Linked DNA regions of Chitinophaga varians. The protein of the gene in region 2 interacts with the protein of the main gene of each other region in a pairwise test. Links are inferred from orthologs where the notes say so. Each region holds a gene or a part of one and is shown on either strand. Other genes may lie near its edges. The genes, in order: HGH92_RS10275 and HGH92_RS11695.

Region 1 (9,782 bases), 350 kb from region 2 along the record:
TTTCAGGTCCCTGTTCAGGTTTTTCCATGAATTACCTTCATACAGGAAAGCGATAATGAACCAGATAAAGAGCAGCAAAGGAAGCAGAACAGTGTAGATCAGGTTTTTGATTTCGCTGCCAAGGTGCATGAACTCGGAAACGATATAAAATGCTTTCACTACTGTCAGTCCGATGAACACAGCGTTCAGCAGTACTCTGCTGGGGAAACCTGTTTCCAGGTGTAAAAACGCCAGGCCAACTTCTACCATGGTTACAGCCAGGAGAATCCAGAAAGTTTTCCAGATCTTTTTGGTAGATGAATCATGATGTGCATGTCCTTCTGCGGTATGCGTATGCTCCATTCCTATTGAGATTAAATAAATTCTAAAATGCGATAATTCTAATTACAAACCTTGTATTCGTTGCAGCTGATACTTCCTGATCAGAGCAGGTAGAAGCAGGTGAATACGAATACCCAAACCAGATCTACAAAGTGCCAGTAAAGACCTACTTTTTCCACCATTTCGTAGTGACCTCTTTCTTCGTAGGTACCTTTCAGTACGTTAGCGAGGATGATGATGTTCAGTACAACACCGGAGGTTACGTGCAGACCGTGGAAACCGGTAATGGTAAAGAAGAAGTTAGTAAAGTTGGTAGAAGCCATTGTACCGTCCACGTTGTGGAAAGGATTGCGGCCCCACCAGGCGCCTTCGTGGAACAGGTGTGTCCATTCCCATGCCTGACAGGCCAGGAAGCAGGCACCACCAACGATAGTCCAGGTCAGCCATTTGGCAACAGCTTTTTTATCTCTCATGTGACCGGCATGAACGGCCAGTACCATGGTTACAGAGCTCATGATCAGGATAAAGGTCATCAAGCTCACGAATACCAGTGGCATGTTGGCATGGCCCATACCAGGGAAAGAGCGGAAAACCTCGTTCGGATCAGGCCAGGAAGTGCTGGAGAAGCGAATAGTTCCGTAAGAAATCAGTAATGCTCCGAAAGTGAAGGCATCTGATATCAGGAAGTACCACATCATCAACTTGCCATAGCTCACATTAAAGGGAGAGTATCCTCCGTCCCACCATTTTTTCTTCGCTGTAACTGCTGTGTCCATTGTTAGTTTTATAAAATTTTACAAAGTTTATCTCGCGATACTTAAAAAAATCAACAGGTAGATCCACAGCACATCCACAAAATGCCAGTAGGTAGCGGCTACTTCGATGGGTACTGAGGAGTAGGTACGAATGCGGGTCCGGTAGGCCCTGGCAAACATGATGAGCAGTGCTACCACACCACCCAATACGTGCAACATGTGCACGCCTACGATAACATAAATAAACGAAGCGGAAACAGGCCCGTTGAGGGGAAGTCCGCTATTTTTCAATTGTGAAAAGCCAATCCATTGGCAAGCAGCGAAAATTACGCCCAGTAAGGCCGTAATGGTGATCAGCTGCTTGTAACGCTGCATATTTCTTTCCCTGAACTGTTTCAGGGCCAGGTGGACGGTCAGGCTGCTGAGTAAAATCACAGCAGTAGACAACCAGAAAATATGCGGCAGTTCAAATGCCAGCCAGTTAGCCTGCGATCTCTTCACAACGTATGCACTCGTAAATCCGATGAACATCATGGTAATACTACCCATTGCTATCCATAGGGAATACTTGTGCGGATGAATTTTCTTACGTTGTATGCTCATTGTATGCATCACTCCTTCTATTTCTTTTAGGCCTTGTCCAGCAGCTGTGCCAGCTGAACAATGGTCAGGTAAATGTATGAACCAAACATCAGTTTACGTGCTGCCGGAACATCATTCTTTCTGTACAGGTTAATCGCGCGGTACAGGAAAAACACACCTGCCAGAATAGCCACGATAGCGGAAATACCGCCTGTGATTTTGAGCAGGTAGGGTGCTACACCGGCAGGGATCAGTAACAGGGTATACATAACCGCCTGTAATGCGGTGAACTTGTTAGGTTCGCCATTGGCAGGCAGCAGTTTAAATCCTGCACGGGTATAGTCTTTATGTGCAATCCAGGCGATAGCCCAGAAGTGCGGGAACTGCCACAGGAACTGGATGGCAAACAGTGACCAACCGCCTTCGGAAAGGTTGTTGGCGCCTGCGGCCCAGCCAATGAGCAGCGGCATGGCGCCCGGAATGCCCCCAACCAGTACGGCCAGGGAGTTCCATTTTTTCCAGGGTGTATATACGAAACCGTACATCACCAGGGAGAAAAGGCTCAGGGCGGCGCTTAGCCAGTTAAAGCAATAACCCATGATCAGGAAACCCGCTACACCGGTCACCGCAGCAACGATGATCGCTTCCGTTTCGCTCATCCTGCCGGAGGGCAGGGGGCGGGTGGCGGTGCGGGCCATCAGCTTATCGGTATTTTTTTCCCATATCTGGTTGATGGTATTGGCTGATCCGGAAACCAGCAAACCACCGGCAAATAACAAAAGAACTTTGATCAGGTCAAACTCCACACCCGGCACCAGCAGATAAGCTACCACAGATGAAAATACCACCATGAAGGTGAGATTAAACTTCATTAACTGAGAATAATCTTTCACCTTACTCGCTACTGCATACGATGACGACAACTTTATGGAGTTTTCTTGCAACATTTTATTTCTATCCACATCCCGGGTTTTAAATCCGGGACAAATTTACAAACATCACGGTGAACAAGATTCCGGAAAGCAGTTTATTTCTGCGCTCCGGAATCTCATCTTATAAGTTAGTGAGCTGACTCGTTAGGACCAATTGGTTCTGTCTGCGGGATGAAGTCTCTTCCATCCTTGCTGTAGTCATAAGCCCAGCGGTGAACTTCAGGAATTTCACCAGGCCAGTTGCCGTGACCCGGGTTGATCGGCGTAGTCCATTCCAGGGAGGTAGCTTTCCATGGGTTCTGTTCGGTCAGTTTTCTTCCTTTGAAAATGCTGTAGAAGAAGTTGAACACAAACAGCAGCTGTGTAGCAAATACCAGGATCACCACGATGCTGATAAACTGGTTCAGGCCACCGAACTGATTGAAGGAAGTCCAGCTGGAGTAGTCGAAATACCTTCTTGGCATACCGGCCATACCTTCGTAATGCATAGGCCAGAAGATCAGGTAAGCACCGATCAGGGTTACCCAGAAGTGGATATAGCCGATAGTATTGTTCATAAAGCGGCCATACATTTTCGGGAACCAGTGATAGATACCGGCGAACATACCGAAGAATGCGGACACACCCATTACAATGTGGAAGTGTGCGATTACAAAGTAGGTATCGTGCAGGTGAATATCGATAGAGGAGTTACCCAGCCAGATACCGGTCAGACCACCAGAGATGAAAGTGCTCACGAAACCGATAGAGAACAGGGACGCCGGCGTAAAGCGGATGTTACCTTTCCAGATGGTGGTGAGCCAGTTAAATACCTTGATGGCAGATGGCACCGCGATGAGGAGGGTGAGCAGTACGAAGAAGGCACCGAGGAATGGGTTCAGACCAGTAACGAACATGTGGTGAGCCCAAACCAGGAAGGCCAGGATACAGATAGCGAACAGGGAACCGATCATGGCGAGGTAGCCGAAGATAGGTTTACGGGAGCTAACTGCCAGTACTTCAGACACCATACCCATGGCAGGGAGAATGATGATGTATACTTCAGGGTGGCCCAGGAACCAGAACAAGTGCTGGTAGAGGATGGCGCTACCACCTTCGTTTGCCAGGGCTTTACCTGCGATAAAGATATCAGATAGATAGAAGCTGGTACCTGCGTGACGGTCGAACAACAAGAGAATGAAGCCGGACAGCAGAACAGGGAAAGACAATACGCCCAGTACAGCGGTAAAGAAGAATGACCAGATGGTTAAAGGCATTTTGGTCATGCTCATACCTTTGGTACGCATGTTCAGCAGGGTAGAGATGTAGTTCAGACCACCCAGCAGCTGCGAAACAACAAACAGCGCCATGGAAGTGAGCCACAGGTCAACACCTATTTTAGAACCGATGGAAGCGTCTCCCAGTGCACTCAGCGGAGGGTACATGGTCCAACCGCCGGAAGCCGGTCCTGTCTGAACGAACAGGGAAGCCATCATAACGAGGCTGGCCAGGAAGAAGAACCAGTAGCTCAGGCAGTTCATGAAAGGAGAAGCCATATCGCGGGCACCTACCTGCAGGGGAATAAGCAGGTTGGAGAAGGTACCACTCAAACCAGCGGTCAATACAAAGAATACGAGGATAGTACCGTGCATTGTTACCAATGCATAGTAAGCTTCGGGAGTGATACGGCCACCTTTAGCCCAGTGACCCAGAATGCTTTCCAGCCAGGGGAAAGTAGCATCGGGAAAACCCAGTTGCAAACGGAACACCACAGAAAAGAAAGCACCGATGATAGCCCAAACGATACCGGTGATCAGGAATTGTTTGGCAATCATTTTATGATCAAGGCTGAATACATATTTCGAGATGAAATTGTCTTCATGATGGTGCTCATGATCATGATGATCATGCGCGCCGTGCATTACCTCCTGTTGACTGTGCAATGTTGCTTCGTTACTCATAATCGGTTCTGTTTATTAATAAACCAACGCCCGGGAAGTATCGCGTTTGTTAGTTTGTCTTTTATTATTGGTTAAGTACTGCGTCAAAAATTTCTTCTACACAAAATTACGGCTTACCGATATTCGCTGCCACTGTTTTTTGTGTGCTGTCGGCCTTTGGCGCTTCAGCAGGAGCCGGGTGGGCCAGGCTGTACTGCAGCGGTTGTTTGGCAACCCAGGCGTCGTATTCTTCCTGAGTTTCAACAACAATCACGCCTCTCATAGAGTAGTGACCGGAACCACACATCTGATCGCAGGATATTTCGTAGGTGAAATCCGGGTTACCGGTTTTTTCCTTCATTTGTTTGGTGGTGAACTTAGGCGTAAACCACAGGGTGGTAGGGATACCGGGTACAGCGTCCATTTTCATACGGAACTGAGGTAAACCAACGTCGTGAATTACATCACGGGAACCGATTACGAATTTTACAGGTTTACCTACTACCAGGTGAACTTCAGTTGCCATGAAGTCGTCTTTGCCCAGTTGGTCGTCCCAATCCATACCCAGCGGGTTGCTGGCAGCTTCGTCGATTTTCTTGAAATCGCGGCGGCCGAGCGCACCGTCTTTACCCGGGTAGCGGATGAGCCAGTTAAATTGTTTACCAGTGATTTCAACCACTGCTGCATCTTTCGGTGCATCAGAAGTCAGCTGGAACCAATGTTTCAGACCGAAAGCCACCAGAACTGTCAGTGCGATGGCCGGGATAACGGTCCAGATCACTTCCAGTTTGTTGTTATGCGGAAAATAAAATGCTTTGCGGCCTTCTTTTTCCTGGTATTTGAATGCGAACCAGAACAAAAGGATCTGCGTAGCCACGAACACGACACCGGTGATGGCGAGAGTTACATAGATGAGGGTATCTACACCTTCACCCTGCACAGAAGCAGATTCGCCCAGGATCTTGCCTTTCAGCAGATTATTACAATAATACACGCCGATGAGCCCCAGCACCAGGAATGCTATCAGCAGGAAACCATTGATACGGTTACTTTGCTGGCGCGCTTTCTTTTCTCCCTTCAATATGGACACATATTCGCTCGCCTTCGCAATCTGGAAGATGACTATGAATATGAGAACAATAACTAAGACTGCTAAAAATCCTGACATTGCTATATGAAATAATTAAGTTATCTAATGCTTTTCTATTGCTAAATCTTCGTTATCACCATATTAGGTGTGGTGAACAATACTTTCTTTCAGGTAAGGATGATTTTTCGGTACCAGCGGAGCTTTGGTCAGCGCGTTGGAAACCAGGAAAATAATCAGACCAACGAAGCCAGCGCCCAGACCCAGTTCATACCAGGGGAATACCAGGTGTTTGTAGGTGCCGGGGCCTACCATCTGCCAGAAATCGAGCCAGTGGCCGGCGATTACTACAACAGCGATGAAGGCTACGGAAGTATAGTTACGTTTGGTGTCTCTCTTCATGAGGAACAGCAACGGCGTAATAAAGTTGATCAGGAGGTTCAGGAAGAAGATAGGTCTCCATTCGCCCCATACGCGTGGCTGGAAGTATTCAGTTTCTTCCGGCATGTTAGCGTACCAGATCAGCATGTACTGGGAGAACCAGAGGTAAGTCCAGAAGATGCTGAAAGCAAAGATAAATTTACCCAGATCGTGCAGGTGCTCTTCATTCACATAAGTCAGGTAACCGTGTTTTTTCAGGTATACCACGAACAGTGCGATCAGGGACAGGCCTGATACCCAGCTGCTGGCGAAAGTATACCAGGAATACATGGTGGAGAACCAGTGTGCATCGATGCTCATTAACCAGATCCAGGGAGTGGTGGAGCCAACGCTCAGGGTGTAAATCACCAGGAAGCCACCGCACCAAACGGTATTTCTCCAGATGAGTTTGCGGCCGGTTTCAGGTTTCAGGTCCCAACCATCTTCTTCGATGGACATGTTGCGGAGTTTCAGGGTGAAGAAAATCCACAGGCCCAGGGTGAGGATGGTAGCGGTAGTATAGAATCCTTTGTTCAGGAAAGCGGATTTCCAGGTCAGGACTTTGTCTTCTGCTACATGATGTGCATTGATCCAGTGGTAGATGTGTTCTTTACCACCGAAAACGATGATCATCACAATGATAAACAGCACAGCCGCCAAAGCAGGAACTGCCATGGAGATAGCTTCAGGAACGCGACGGAAGGCGATCTGCCAACCACCGTGCGCCAGTGTTGTGGCTGCAATAAAAAAGGTGCTGGCCAATGTAATCAGCAAAAAGAAGCTGCTGTTTTGCAACAGACCGGCCCAGAACCGTGTCGAATTCTCACCTTGAAACGCAATTAATCCGATCAATAAAGTCAGCAAGCCCACGCCCATTAACACGAAGCTGGTCTTTTTTAATCTTGCCGGTACTACAAATTGGTCTTTCATTACTGTATATTAAAATACTTGTTTGAAATTCAGTTTTAACTCTCTCTAACTTATTTAGCTTTTGCGCTGTCTGCTGCCGGAGCAGCTGCGGCTGCAGGCTGTGCAGCAGCACCAGGCTGTTTGCTCTTGATGTAAGCGGCTATCTTCCAGCGTTGTGCCCTGTCGAGCTGGCTGGCGTAGCTGCCCATCATGTTATAACCATAGGTCATTACGTGAAACAGGCGGCCTTCGGAGTAACCGGATTTAGCACCGGCTACCAGGTTGGCAGGAGCTGCAGAGTAAGGACCTTCGCCCCCTTTGTACAGCGGACCGTTACCATCCAGTGCAGTACCATGGCAGATACCGCAGTAAATATTAAATAAACGTTCACCTTCCTTCAGATCATCAGCGGTGATAGTCAGCGGATTTTTCACCAGATTTGCCTGTGCCGTATCTGCTTCTTTCAGATGGTAAGGCAAAAGTTCACCTCTCTTAACTGTTCCGTCCACTGGCTTCAGACCTGCCAAACGAGCACTGTAAAACTCATACGCACGGGATTCATACATGTCGGGCATATAAATCCTGCCGGGCTTTCTGTTGTGCTCCCCTTTATTACAGGCTGCCAGGAAAGCTCCAGTTGCCAATGCGGCTACAATCAATATGTTAGAAGTCCTTTTCATCAGAAATTATTTATTCTAGCTTTCATTAGTTCTGCTTCCAGTATCTAATGGTTGCAACTGTATTTTTTTGCTGTTAATGTATTAAGCGTTAACCGGACGAGCGTAAACGTCTTCGTCGTTCTTGTCATATCTGCCATACCACCAGCCGGCTTCTGCCCGCTGTTCATTGACATCATGCGCACCAGCTTCATTGAGGAAGCGTTTGATTTCTTCCGCATTGGATTTTTCGGTGAGCTCAATAACCATTACAAACTTATCATCAGTCTGTCTTGGGTGGAAGATATGTTTCTTTACGCCTGGCATTAACTGGCAGAGATAACAGAATGTCATCACCATACCCACAGCGGCGAACAATACAGTCAGCTCGAAGGTAATGGGAATGAACGCTGGTAACGGGAAGTGTGGCTTACCACCGATGTTCAGCGGCCAGTCAACATTAAATACCCAGCTCATGAAAGTTAAAGCCGTGGTGGTACCAGTGATACCATATATGAAACCGGCTGTGTGCAGGCTGGTTTCCCTTAAACCCATCGCATGATCCAGGCCGTGAACAGGAAAAGGAGTGTATACATCGTGCAACTTGTAGCCAGCAGTGCGAACTTTTTTCACTGCCGGAAACAACACTGCCTCATCGTCAAACAAGCCTACAACAAAATTTTTAACAGCCATATATTTAAAAATTCAAATTCCAATTAATTAATTCTGTCAATTCATCTATTAGTGAGCATGTTCGTGGTGAACAGCTTTTGCAAATTGCTCTGCTGATTCTCCTTCGTACACTTCCATTTTCTCTTTGAAGTTCTCACCGGAAGTTTTCAGGATAGCCTTGATCTCAGCCACTGCAATTACCGGGAAATATTTAGCGAACAGGAAGTAGCAGGTGAAGAACAGACCGAAGGTACCCATGTAGAAACCAACTTCTGGCCAGGATGGACGATAGTAAGACCAGCTGGACGGCAGATAGTCGCGGTACAGGGAAGTACAGATGATCACGAAACGTTCGAACCACATACCGATGTTTACGATGATGGACATTACGAAAGTCACCATCACGTTTCTTCTCATTTTACGGAACCAGAACACCTGCGGCGTGATTACGTTACAGGTCATCATGATCCAGTAAGACCAACCCAGCGGACCGGCAGCGCGGTATTTGAAGAAAGTAGCGAACTCGTAAGGGTTAGCACCGTACCATGCCATGAAGAGCTCAGTCAGGTAAGCGCAACCTACTACGGAACCTGTCAGTACGATTACCTTGTTCATGGCTTCCATGTGGCCCAGGGTAATGTATTCTTCCAGGTGTAATATTTTACGGGTGATGATCAGCAGTGTTTGTACCATCGCGAAACCAGAGAAGATCGCACCCGCCACAAAGTAAGGAGGGAAGATGGTAGTATGCCAGCCGGGAATAACAGAGGTAGCAAAGTCAAAAGATACGATGGTGTGTACAGACAGTACCAGCGGAGTGGATAAACCTGCCAGTACCAGTGACAGCGCCTCGTGACGTTGCCAGTGTTTGGTAGAACCTGTCCAGCCGAAAGCAGCCACACCGTATAACAGCTTGCGCAGTTTGGTTTTAGCCCTGTCACGGATGGTGGCGAAGTCCGGAATCAGGCCGGAGTACCAGAACAACAGTGATACGGTGAAGTAAGTGGAGATCGCGAATACGTCCCACAGCAGCGGAGAGTTAAAGTTAACCCATACCGGACCGCGGGTGTTAGGATAAGGCAGGATAAAGAATGCCATCCATACACGGCCCATGTGAATGATCGGGAACTGGCCGGCGCACATTACCGCGAAGATGGTCATCGCTTCTGCCGCACGGTTCACCCCTGTACGCCATCCCTGACGGAACAGCAGGAGGATGGCCGAAATCAGGGTACCGGCGTGACCGATACCTACCCACCATACGAAGTTGGTAATGTCCCAACCCCAGCCGATGGTTTTGTTCAGATTCCAAACACCCACACCGAAATAAATTTGCCAAAACACTGAAAATGCGCCGAAGCCCAACAGTGACAGTGATATTAAAAAGCCTACATACCACAATTTACCAGGCTTCCCTTCAATGGGACTAATGATATCTTCCGTTACCTGGTGATAATCCTTAACCCCGTCAACTAAAGGTTCTCTCAGTGTGGATTCGTATTTTAAACTCATATTCTATAAGCTTTTAG
Region 2 (9,852 bases):
TCCACGACTTCGTTTCTCTTTTCACGATGGCCATGGTGCTCATGCACTGCATGGCAAATGCATAAAACAGCATGAGCGAAAGTCCCGCCGCCAGCGTGTATACCGGCCGGCCATCCGGCCATTTGGCAGAAGCCATTTTTTCGCGGAGGGTGGCGTTGTTATCGTCCGGATTTTCACCAACGCTGTAAAGGGTGGCCATGGTGCCTACAAATACTTCACGGGCAGCAAAAGACGTGATCAGCGCGATCCCTATTTTCCAGTCGAAGCCCAGCGGGCGGATAGCCGGTTCGATGGCATGACCGAGGATGCCGGCGTAGGAGTGCGACAGTTTTTCAGAACGGAATTCGCGGTCCAGCGCTTCCGCTTCCGGAGAACCTTCCGGCGCGGCGGCGATCAGTTTTTCATATTTCGCATGCAGCGGCTCCATTCTGCTGGCGGGCCCGTAAGAGGCCAGGAACCAGAGGATCACGGAAATTACCACGATCACTTTACCGGCATCGGTAACAAAGATTTTTGCTTTTTCCACCATGGTGGTGCCTACGTTTTTCCAGCGTGGTGCGCGGTATACCGGCAACTCCATAATGAAGTAGCTCTTTTCCTTGATACGCACAAACAGCTTCATAACGGCCGCTATCAGGATAGCCATAAAGAAACCAAGCAGGTAAAGGCCCATCATCACCAGGCCTTGCAGGCCCAGGAAGCCCAGCACCCTTCTGTCGGGGATGACCAGGGCGATCATCATAGTATAGATCGGCAGCCGCGCAGAGCAACTCATGAGCGGTGTGACCAGTATAGTGATGAGGCGTTCTTTTTTGTTTTCGATAGTCCGGGTGGCCATGATAGCGGGTACGGCACAAGCCACGCCGCTGATCAGCGGCATCACGGACTTCCCGTTGAGCCCTACCTGCCGCATCAGGCGGTCGGTGAGGAAGCTGATACGCGCCATATAACCGGTATCTTCCAGCACGGTGATGAGCCCGAACAGGATCATGATCTGAGGGATGAACACTGCAAATCCGCTGATACCGGCCAGGATGCCGTTTACAAATACGTCTGTGACCTTGTTATCAGGCAAAACAGATGTCAGCCAGCCGCTTAATTTACCAAAACCTGCTTCAATGGCGTCCATTGGGTAGGAAGCCAGCCAGAAGATGCTCTGGAACAGCAGGAACATCACCACTAGCAGGATGACGTAACCCCAGAAGCGGTGCAGCAGCAGATCGTCGATTTTTTCCGAGCGCAGTTGTTTCTGCAGCGGGTCGGCTTCCACGACGGAAGCTTTCATGATATGTTTGATGCGGTTGTACCGCTGCATGATTTCTTCCGCCTGTACTTTGGTTTTATTGAATTGATTTCGCTGCAGTGATTCCCGGATAGCTTTTTTCTGTCCGGCGTCGAGGAATGTCAGTTCTTCTGTGTTCACGGCAACGTGCAGGGCACCGTAGTCGCTACAGGCCGGTACTACTTTTTTCACGTCATCGATCACCGCTTCGGCCAGTGCGGCATTACCGATAAAATCGCGGGGGGCCGCGCTATAATTGCCGCGGGCTGCCAGCTCGATGATTTTTTTGAGTTCGGTCACCCCTTTGTTTTTGCGGGGATTGATGGCCACTACCGGCACACCCAGTTCCCTTTCCAGCCCGTCGATATCTATTTCCACGCCTTTCTTGCGGGCAATGTCCATCATGGTGAGGGCAATGATCACCGGAAATTTGAGGTCAATGATCTGGGAACAGAAGAGGAGGTTACGTTTCAGATTGGAGGCATCGGCAACAATGATCACCAGGTCGGGCGTGTCTTCATTCGCCGGGTTGATCAGTACATCGTAGGTCACATATTCATCCGCACTTTTAGGGTACAGGCTATACGTCCCCGGAAGGTCGATAATGTTGGCTGAAAGTCCCGAAACAATGTTGGCCGTTCCGGTTTTCTTGTCTACCGTCACCCCGGGAAAGTTGCTGACTTTCTGATTTAACCCGGTGAGTGCGTTAAAAAGGGAGCTTTTTCCACTATTAGGATTTCCTACCAGCGCGATGTTTATTGGTGCCTGCATTCCTTATCTTATCCTCTTTTTTAATGTTAGAGCCGAATACACAAAGTTAAACATTAATCTTCCTGGGTAATGATCGGATCGGGAAAAAAGAAGCGGGGCAAACCAGAAAGGCCAGCCCCGCTCCCATTAGAATGGCGGAAAATATGTAACTATCTGTGTGTAGTGTCGTTACCTTTATAGTGGTAAGTGTTCTCTACGGAGTCCCTTTCGATTTTCGGGGCAGTATTTTCTTCAGTGACACCGTCCGGGGTCATTTTCAGACGGGTATGGCTTCCGCCGTCCTCATCATCAGAATGGATTCCGATGTACCAATCATCTTCATCATTATAACGGCGGCCATACTTATCAAAAGAGAAGTGGCGGTAGATATCGTCATCGATCTCGAGGTTCTTGCCTACGGGGACTTTGAAGACCACCACCAGGCGCTGGCCCCGGAACGTGGAATGAGGCGGCAGGGAGAAGCCCTGCGGGATATACAGCACTGAGTCTTGTTGCCTGATGGCGAACTGGATATCGCCCGCCAGTCTGTTGGCCTGTTGCAGGGTGCGACCCTGTGAGTAGCGGTACACTTCCACCCGGAAGCTGTCAGTAGTGCTTTTTTCCACTCTCAACTTTACGATGTTGATCATGGTGGTATCATCCGCTACGATCAGGTTATCGTCGAACCAGCTGAAATCGTTGCCGTTGAAGATGCCGGGAGCCACGCGGAGTATCAGTTTCTGTTGGGTAGGCTGTTGTATGGCCACCACTTCTGCAGGCAGGTTGCTCCGCCTTCTGAAATCTTTTGCCAGGGAGGCGCCTACAATTCCGGCGAACACAAGGCCCAGCAACCAGAGGAACACCAGGGTGTAACCCGCATAGCGGCTGCCTTGTTTCACGCCTGTCAGCTTACGGACAATGAAGATCAGCAAGGCTACCACAGGTATGCCCAGGAGCAGCACAATGGCTGGCCAGAAAAGGTAGCTCTGTGCGGAATGGGCGGTGAGCAAAAGATTTTTCAGGGGGAACAGGGCCGCAGAAGAAATCGCGATCGCTATACCAGTGACGATCAGGCAGATCAGTATGACTACTGCCAGGAAGTAAAAGAATCCTTTGGTCACGAAAACCAATACTTTTCCCAACCCTTGTGCAAGGTTTACAAAAAAGCGTTCCAGATCATTACCTACCTGCTTTCCGCGGCCCTGCGAAAAATTTTGGAAGTCTTTTCCTACATTTTTCATCTGGTCCTTCATGCTGCTTAATTCCTCCTGGATGGTAGCCCTGATGTTGTTCAGGTCTACCTTCTCGCCGCGCATTTCCAGTTTTTCCGCTGCAGTGTCAGCAGAAGGCGTGGCCACCCACAGGATGAAATATACCAGTACACCGGTACCGAAGCCACCAACGGCCAGCAGTACGAAGATGATACGGAAGATCACCGGATCTACATTGAAATAAGCGCCCAGGCCGCCGCAGACACCACTCAGTACCTTGTTTTCCGGATCGCGGTAGAGCCGCTTGCGGGGACGGGGCACAAACTGGTCCGCGTTGCTGTCCTGTGACTGCGCACCGCTGCCGGGAGCATCATCAAACTGTTCCGGTGTGCCCATGGATACTTTTACAGCAGCCACGTCTTCATCGGTGATACAGTGAGCGCCTTTTTTCAGTTTATCCTGGAACAACTCGGCAATGCGGCTTTCGATGTCGGCCACAATTTCATCACCTCCTTCTTCTTTAGAGAAGTAGCTCTTCAGGCTGTCCAGATACTGGCGCAATGCTTCGTAGGCACTATCCTCAATGGGAATCAGCCGACTCGACAGGTTTATGTTGATAATCTTTTTCATTTTGTTGGTTCTTTTAGATTTTAGGTTTAGGTATATTCACTACAGCGGTGCGCTGTTTTGTTGTGTTAACTGATGGACTGCATTGGCCAGTTCGTTCCAGGTGCTTTCCAGTTCACGGTAAAAGGTTTCCCCTTTGTCGGTCATGGAAAAATATTTTCGTGGGGGGCCGGAGCTGCTTTCTACCCATCTGTAGGTGAGCAATTCTGCATTTTTCAGCCGTGTCAGTAAGGGATATAAGGTACCCTCCAGGATGTCCAGCTTTGCCTCTTTCATCTTTTCAATGATGTCTGACGGGTAAGCTTCTCCTTGCTTGATGACGGACAGAATGCAAAACTCCAGCACTCCCTTCCGCATCTGTGACTGTGTGTTATCAATGTTCATGGCAAGTGAGCTTTAAATTGTATAACGTAAATGGTGGTTTTTGATTTGTAACAGTTGAGGACCTGTACACCTTCCTTCAACTTTACGATACAAAAATAGGAATTATTTACTACTATGCAATACACAATACCATAGAAAGCAAAATAACTTGTTTAGGATATTACTGCCAATGAGGTCGAAATCCACTACTGTAGGTCATCTCGGGAGAAAATGGTAAAAACGGGTTTAAAAAACAATGTGATAAGCGGCAATTATAAAGGATAATCGGTTTTTGGCGGTTTTTGTGGTTAAAACCCTCCGCCAGTCATCACTAAATTGCTTTAACATTTTTTTAATTACCGTAACTTAGTATATATGGTTTCGCTCATTTACTTTTGTATCAGCAGTTAATACACATGAAGAAAATTATCGGCATATTCCTTTTGGGACTTATGATCTCCCAATTGCTTCCCATCAAGGAGGTAGGAAAACTGCTGTTTAATAACCAGATTGTGGAAGAACATCCTGTTGATGCAGGACATGACCATGTCAAAATTGCGAAGGAATTAAAATTCTGTAAGCAATTTGACGCACTGCAGTTTAATCCGATTTTACTCATTGGCGTTTTGCATCCTCTTTTAATGGAGGATATCCCCAGCAATCCTGCCCAGGAAATCCACGCTCCCCCTCCCAATATCTTCAGAGCGTAATTCGAACCGGCTACTGTCATTACAGTCAGCACGGATTTTCTATTTATTTATTGCAAGCATTTATTATCTCAGGCATTCCGGGGCCATCGTGTATCTGTTAACGTGATACCCGTATTGGTGTCCCAAAGGATGCGTCATCTGTATCTGTAATTACTTCCGCGACGGTAGCGATAGCTGCTGTCCGGCATCGCGATCCTTTAACGGAAAAATGCATTTTTTATGAACAAGCAAACATCGTTATTCTCCAATATCAAGGGGGACTTTTCTGCGGGTCTCGTTGTTTTCCTCATTGCCGTGCCGTTGTGTCTGGGCATTGCCCTGGCCTCCGGCGCTCCGCTCTTTTCCGGTATGATTGCCGGGATTGTTGGCGGATTGGTAATTGGATTTTTCAGCGGCTCACAACTGAGCGTCAGCGGTCCGGCGGCAGGCCTTACTGCCATTGTGCTGACCGCCATCACCAAACTGGGCGCATTCGACATCTTCCTGCTGGCCGTTGTCATCGGAGGTTGCCTGCAACTGGTACTGGGGCTTATCAAGGCGGGAACCGTGGCCAACTACTTCCCTTCCAACGTGATCACCGGTATGCTGGCAGCCATTGGTATTATTATCATCCTGAAACAGCTTCCGCATGCCTTCGGTTATGACGCCGAAAATGAAGGCAGCATTGCCTTCTTCCAGGCCGACGGGGAAAATACTTTCAGCGCGCTGCTGTCCACGCTCAACCATATTAGTATAGGTGCAACTATTATCACCCTCATATCCATTCTTATCATTCTGTATTGGAGCAAGATCCCCAAAGTAAACCTGGTACCAGCACCACTCGTTGCCGTAATAGCCGGTATTCTGCTGAACCGCGCCTTTGCAGGCAACGAAGTGCTGGCCCTGGGTGCTAAACACCTGGTAAGCCTGCCCGTGCCACAGTCGTTTTCCGACTTCCTCGGACAGTTCACCTTCCCGCGCTTCAGCGCCATCACCGACAAGGAAGTGTGGATCACAGGTCTTACCATTGCCATCATTGCTTCTGTGGAAACACTGCTCAACGTGGAAGCGACCGACAAACTGGACCCGCTGAAGCGCCACACCTCCCCTAACCGGGAACTGAAAGCACAAGGCATCGGTAACATTGTGAGCGGCCTTATCGGCGGCCTGCCTATTACTTCCGTAATTGTGCGTTCCAGCGCCAACATTAACGCTGGCGGCCGTACGAAAATGTCTACCATGATACACGGCTCCCTGCTGCTGATCTGTGCGGCACTTATTCCCATGGTGCTTAACATGATCCCGCTGGCCACGCTGGCCGCGGTACTGCTGGTGACCGGTTACAAACTGTGTAAACTGCAGGTCTTCAGGGAAATGTTTAAAAATGGCAAATACCAGTGGGTACCATTTGTGGCCACCGTTGTCTCCATCGTGTTTACAGACCTGCTGATTGGTATTGGTATCGGTATGGCCGTAAGCGTACTGGCCATTCTGCGAGGTAATATGAAGAGCTCCTATTATTTCCGCAAAGAAAAATACCAGACCGGCGACACCATCCGCCTGGAACTGGCACAGGAAGTATCTTTCCTGAACAAGGCCAGCATCCTGCTTACCCTGGACCATTTGCCTGCGGATACTACGGTGGTGATAGATGCCCAGAAAACAGCCTATATCGACTTTGATGTGTTGCAAACCATCCGGGAATTCAAAGACATCAAGGCGCCACAAAAAAATATTACCGTCATCCTGGTGGGATTTAAGGACGTATACAAAATTCCCAACACCCCCGGGAGCCTGGTAGAAGAACATGCGCGGAAAGCTAACGGGCACGTACACACTATTGCAGCCGGCAATCACAAGGAATTATTAAAAGAATTACAGTTGAACTAAACGGCTTATAGCGTAAATAGAGGCAAGAGAAACCGGAAACCATGCTCTCTTCCTCCCTTCATTCACCCATCAAAACGAACAATCATGAAAACATTGAATAAAGTATCACAGAGTGAGATTACACCGACACAAGCTTTGGAATTATTGAAATCAGGTAACCTGCGTTTTGTGGACAACCTCCGCATCAACCGTAACCTGTTGCAAATGGTAAACGACACCCGCGACGGGCAATGGCCGATGGCTGCCATTGTAAGCTGTATGGACTCCCGCACTTCCGCTGAACTGGTATTCGACCAGGGCCTGGGCGATATCTTCAGTATCCGCCTGGCGGGCGCCGTGATCTCTGACAATGTGCTGGGAAGCCTGGAGTATGCCTGCAAAGCAGCCGGCTCCAAGTTCATCGTAGTACTGGGACACACCAAATGCGGCGCTATCTGTGGCGCCTGCGACGCGGTGGAAATGGGCAACCTCACCGGTCTGCTGAATAAAATCACCCCGTCTGTTTTTGCGGAAAAAACTGTCACCGAAAACCGCACCTCCAAAAATCCGGAGTTTGTGCAGGCCGTGACGAACATTCATATTGAACGCTCTGTGCAGGCTATCATGGAACAGAGCCATATTCTGCGTGACATGATCCTGAAAGGGGACGTAGGCATCGTGGGCGCCATGTACGACGTGGAAACCGGCGTTGTCAACTTTATGGAACACACGCTGATCCTCAAAAAAGATAAGGAAACGGTACCGGCCATGGCCGTTTAATAAAAAGTCTCCTTGTGAGGAGACGTATGTTTGCTTGTGATATTAATGGGGCCGAGATAGCCAGGCCAGGCCGGTTTTTATAGGGGTACCTGTCTGGCGGCTGTCGAAGCCCCATTATATCTTGTCATTGGGTATTTTTATTTTGATATTTAGCGGGCGTCTGAGGAGTGTAGATTCCTAAGCACATTGACTAAATTTCCCAATAATTAAATTCCTATATATTTCTAAGGCGTGCTGCCGCCTGTTCCAGCGTCGTTTCTTTTTTGGCAAAACAGAAACGCACTACATGATCATCTTTGCCATCGTGGTAGAATGCGGAAACCGGAATCGCCGCTACGCCAAATTCTTTGGTCAGGCGGGTGGCAAATTCCTTGTCTCCTTCCGAAGATATCTGATCATACCGCATCAGTTGAAAGTAACTTCCCTGACTGGCCAGTGGTGTAAACCGTGAGCCGTTCATCAACTCCAGAAAATAATCTCTCTTTTGCTGATAAAATGCCGGCAGTTCCAGGTAATGTGCCGGTGTTTCCAGGAACTCGGCCAATCCGTACTGCATTGGTGTGTTCACTGAAAAACAAAGGTACTGGTGTACCTTCCGGTATTCCTTCATCAGATGCTCGGGCGCAACGCAATAGCCCATCTTCCAGCCGGTATTGTGAAAGACCTTTCCAAAGGAGAACACGACAAAGCTGTTTTTATAGATGGCAGGATAACGCAGCACACTGAGATGGCGGGCGCCGTCAAATACCAGGTGTTCGTATACTTCGTCTGATAGTACCAGCAGGTTATGTTCTGCTACCAGCTTTTCCAGTTCGGCCATGTCCTCTTCCTGAAGAATGCTGCCGGTGGGGTTGTGTGGTGTGTTAACCATGATCATGCGGGTGCGGGGAGTGATCTTGCGGCGCACCTCCTGCCAGTCAATCCGGTAATCCGGGAAAGAAAGCGATATTAGCACCGGTTTGCCACCGTTGACCAGCACATTGGGGATATAGCTGTCATATGCCGGCTCGAATATGATCACTTCATCTCCCGGATGAATGTAGGTGGCAATAGCCGTATAAATGGCATAGGTACCGCCTGGCGTGATGGTGATGTCGGTGTCCGGGTTGATGGTTTGCTGGTACAGCGATCTGATTTTGGCCGCGATAGCTGTGCGGAGCTGCAAGAGGCCGGGCATGGGCGCGTATTGGTTGTGCCCCTGTTGCATGGCCTGGTTGACCATTTCCTTTAGTTCATCGCTGCAATCGTAGTCGGGGAAGCCTTGTGACAGGTTGATGGCTTTGTGTTCCGCTGCCAGGGCTGACATAACGGAAAAAATGGTGGTTCCTGTGTGTGGTAATTTGGACATACATAAATCAATTACGAATTACAAATTACGAATTACGAATTAGGAAGTCCCTCTTCCTTTGTATTAATTCGTAATTCGTAATTTGTAATTCGTAATTGACTAGAGATATTTTTCGCCTTTGTTGCGCTTGATTTCCGCCACATATTCCTTGATCTGCTGCTCATTGTCTTTCCGGCAAATTAGGAGCACGTCGTTTGTATCAATCACGATAAATTCATCGAGGCCCTGCAGCAGTACCAGTTTCTCATTTGGCACTTTCACCATGCACTTGGTAGCGTCTATTACTACCACGTTTTTTCCCTGTACAGCGTTGCCCAGGTAGTCTTTTTCCAGGTTTTCGTAAGCGGAGGCCCAGGTGCCCAGGTCACTCCAGCCGAAGTTGGAAGGGATCACGTACACGTTATCAGCTTTCTCCATGATACCATAGTCGATGGAGATATTGGTGCATTGCGGATATACTTTTTCGATGGCTTCCTTTTCTTCCGGTGTGTTCAGGGCTGATGTGCTTTGTTCAAACAGCTCATCTATTTCGGGGAGGTATTCCCGGAAAGCAGCGAGGATGGTTTTCACATTCCATACGAAGATGCCGGCATTCCAGAGGAAGTCGCCGCTTTGCAGGAAGGTTTTGGCCAGTTCCAGGTTGGGCTTTTCGGTAAATGTTTTGACTTTATAAACGTTGTCAGCCACCTGTTGCGGTTCATACTGGATGTAGCCGTACCCGGTATCAGGGCGGGTGGGTTTGATGCCAAGCGTTAACAGGGCGCTGTGTTTCTGTACAAACAGCAGGGCGTTCAGGCAGGCCGAGGTAAATGCCGGTCCGTCCATGATCAGGTGATCAGCCGGAGCACAGATGATATTGGCCAGCGGGTCCTGTTTATGTATTTTATGGGAGATATAGGCAACGCAGGGGGCCGTGTTTTTGCGGGAAGGTTC

Evidence for each region.
Region 1: the proteins of HGH92_RS11695 (region 2) and HGH92_RS10275 interact in binary tests that used the Escherichia coli proteins (3 or more experiments, as listed by UniProt). The link is inferred for Chitinophaga varians from one-to-one orthologs.

What each region holds. Positions count from the first base shown.
Region 1 is NZ_JABAIA010000001.1:2,521,550-2,531,331, forward strand. The notes cover bases 2,125-4,994. They hold HGH92_RS10275 (cbb3-type cytochrome c oxidase subunit I), read right to left. Parts: upstream 4,531-4,994; coding sequence 2,719-4,530; downstream 2,125-2,718. Other genes in these bases: cyoE (heme o synthase), read right to left, coding at 2,125-2,605; HGH92_RS10280 (cytochrome c oxidase subunit II), read right to left, coding at 4,637-4,994. Outside these bases: HGH92_RS10255 (cytochrome C oxidase subunit IV family protein), read right to left, coding at 1-342; HGH92_RS10260 (cytochrome c oxidase subunit 3), read right to left, coding at 423-1,097; HGH92_RS10265 (heme-copper oxidase subunit III), read right to left, coding at 1,125-1,688; more of cyoE, read right to left, coding at 1,706-2,124; more of HGH92_RS10280, read right to left, coding at 4,995-5,599; HGH92_RS10285 (quinol:cytochrome C oxidoreductase), read right to left, coding at 5,741-6,946; HGH92_RS10290 (c-type cytochrome), read right to left, coding at 6,997-7,605; HGH92_RS10295 (DUF3341 domain-containing protein), read right to left, coding at 7,687-8,274; nrfD (NrfD/PsrC family molybdoenzyme membrane anchor subunit), read right to left, coding at 8,323-9,765. UniProt on the Escherichia coli protein: Cytochrome bo(3) ubiquinol oxidase is the terminal enzyme in the aerobic respiratory chain of E.coli that predominates when cells are grown at high aeration.
Region 2 is NZ_JABAIA010000001.1:2,868,802-2,878,653, reverse strand. The notes cover bases 6,853-9,792. They hold HGH92_RS11695 (methionine aminotransferase), read right to left. Parts: upstream 8,920-9,792; coding sequence 7,786-8,919; downstream 6,853-7,785. Other genes in these bases: HGH92_RS11690 (mannose-1-phosphate guanylyltransferase), read right to left, coding at 9,019-9,792; HGH92_RS11700 (carbonic anhydrase family protein), read left to right, coding at 6,897-7,571. In the rest of the region: feoB (ferrous iron transport protein B), read right to left, coding at 1-2,053; HGH92_RS11720 (PspC domain-containing protein), read right to left, coding at 2,203-3,873; HGH92_RS11715 (PadR family transcriptional regulator), read right to left, coding at 3,913-4,254; HGH92_RS11710 (hypothetical protein), read left to right, coding at 4,650-4,943; HGH92_RS11705 (SulP family inorganic anion transporter), read left to right, coding at 5,163-6,812; more of HGH92_RS11690, read right to left, coding at 9,793-9,852. UniProt on the Escherichia coli protein: Shows aminotransferase activity with methionine and histidine as substrates, and to a lesser extent also with phenylalanine.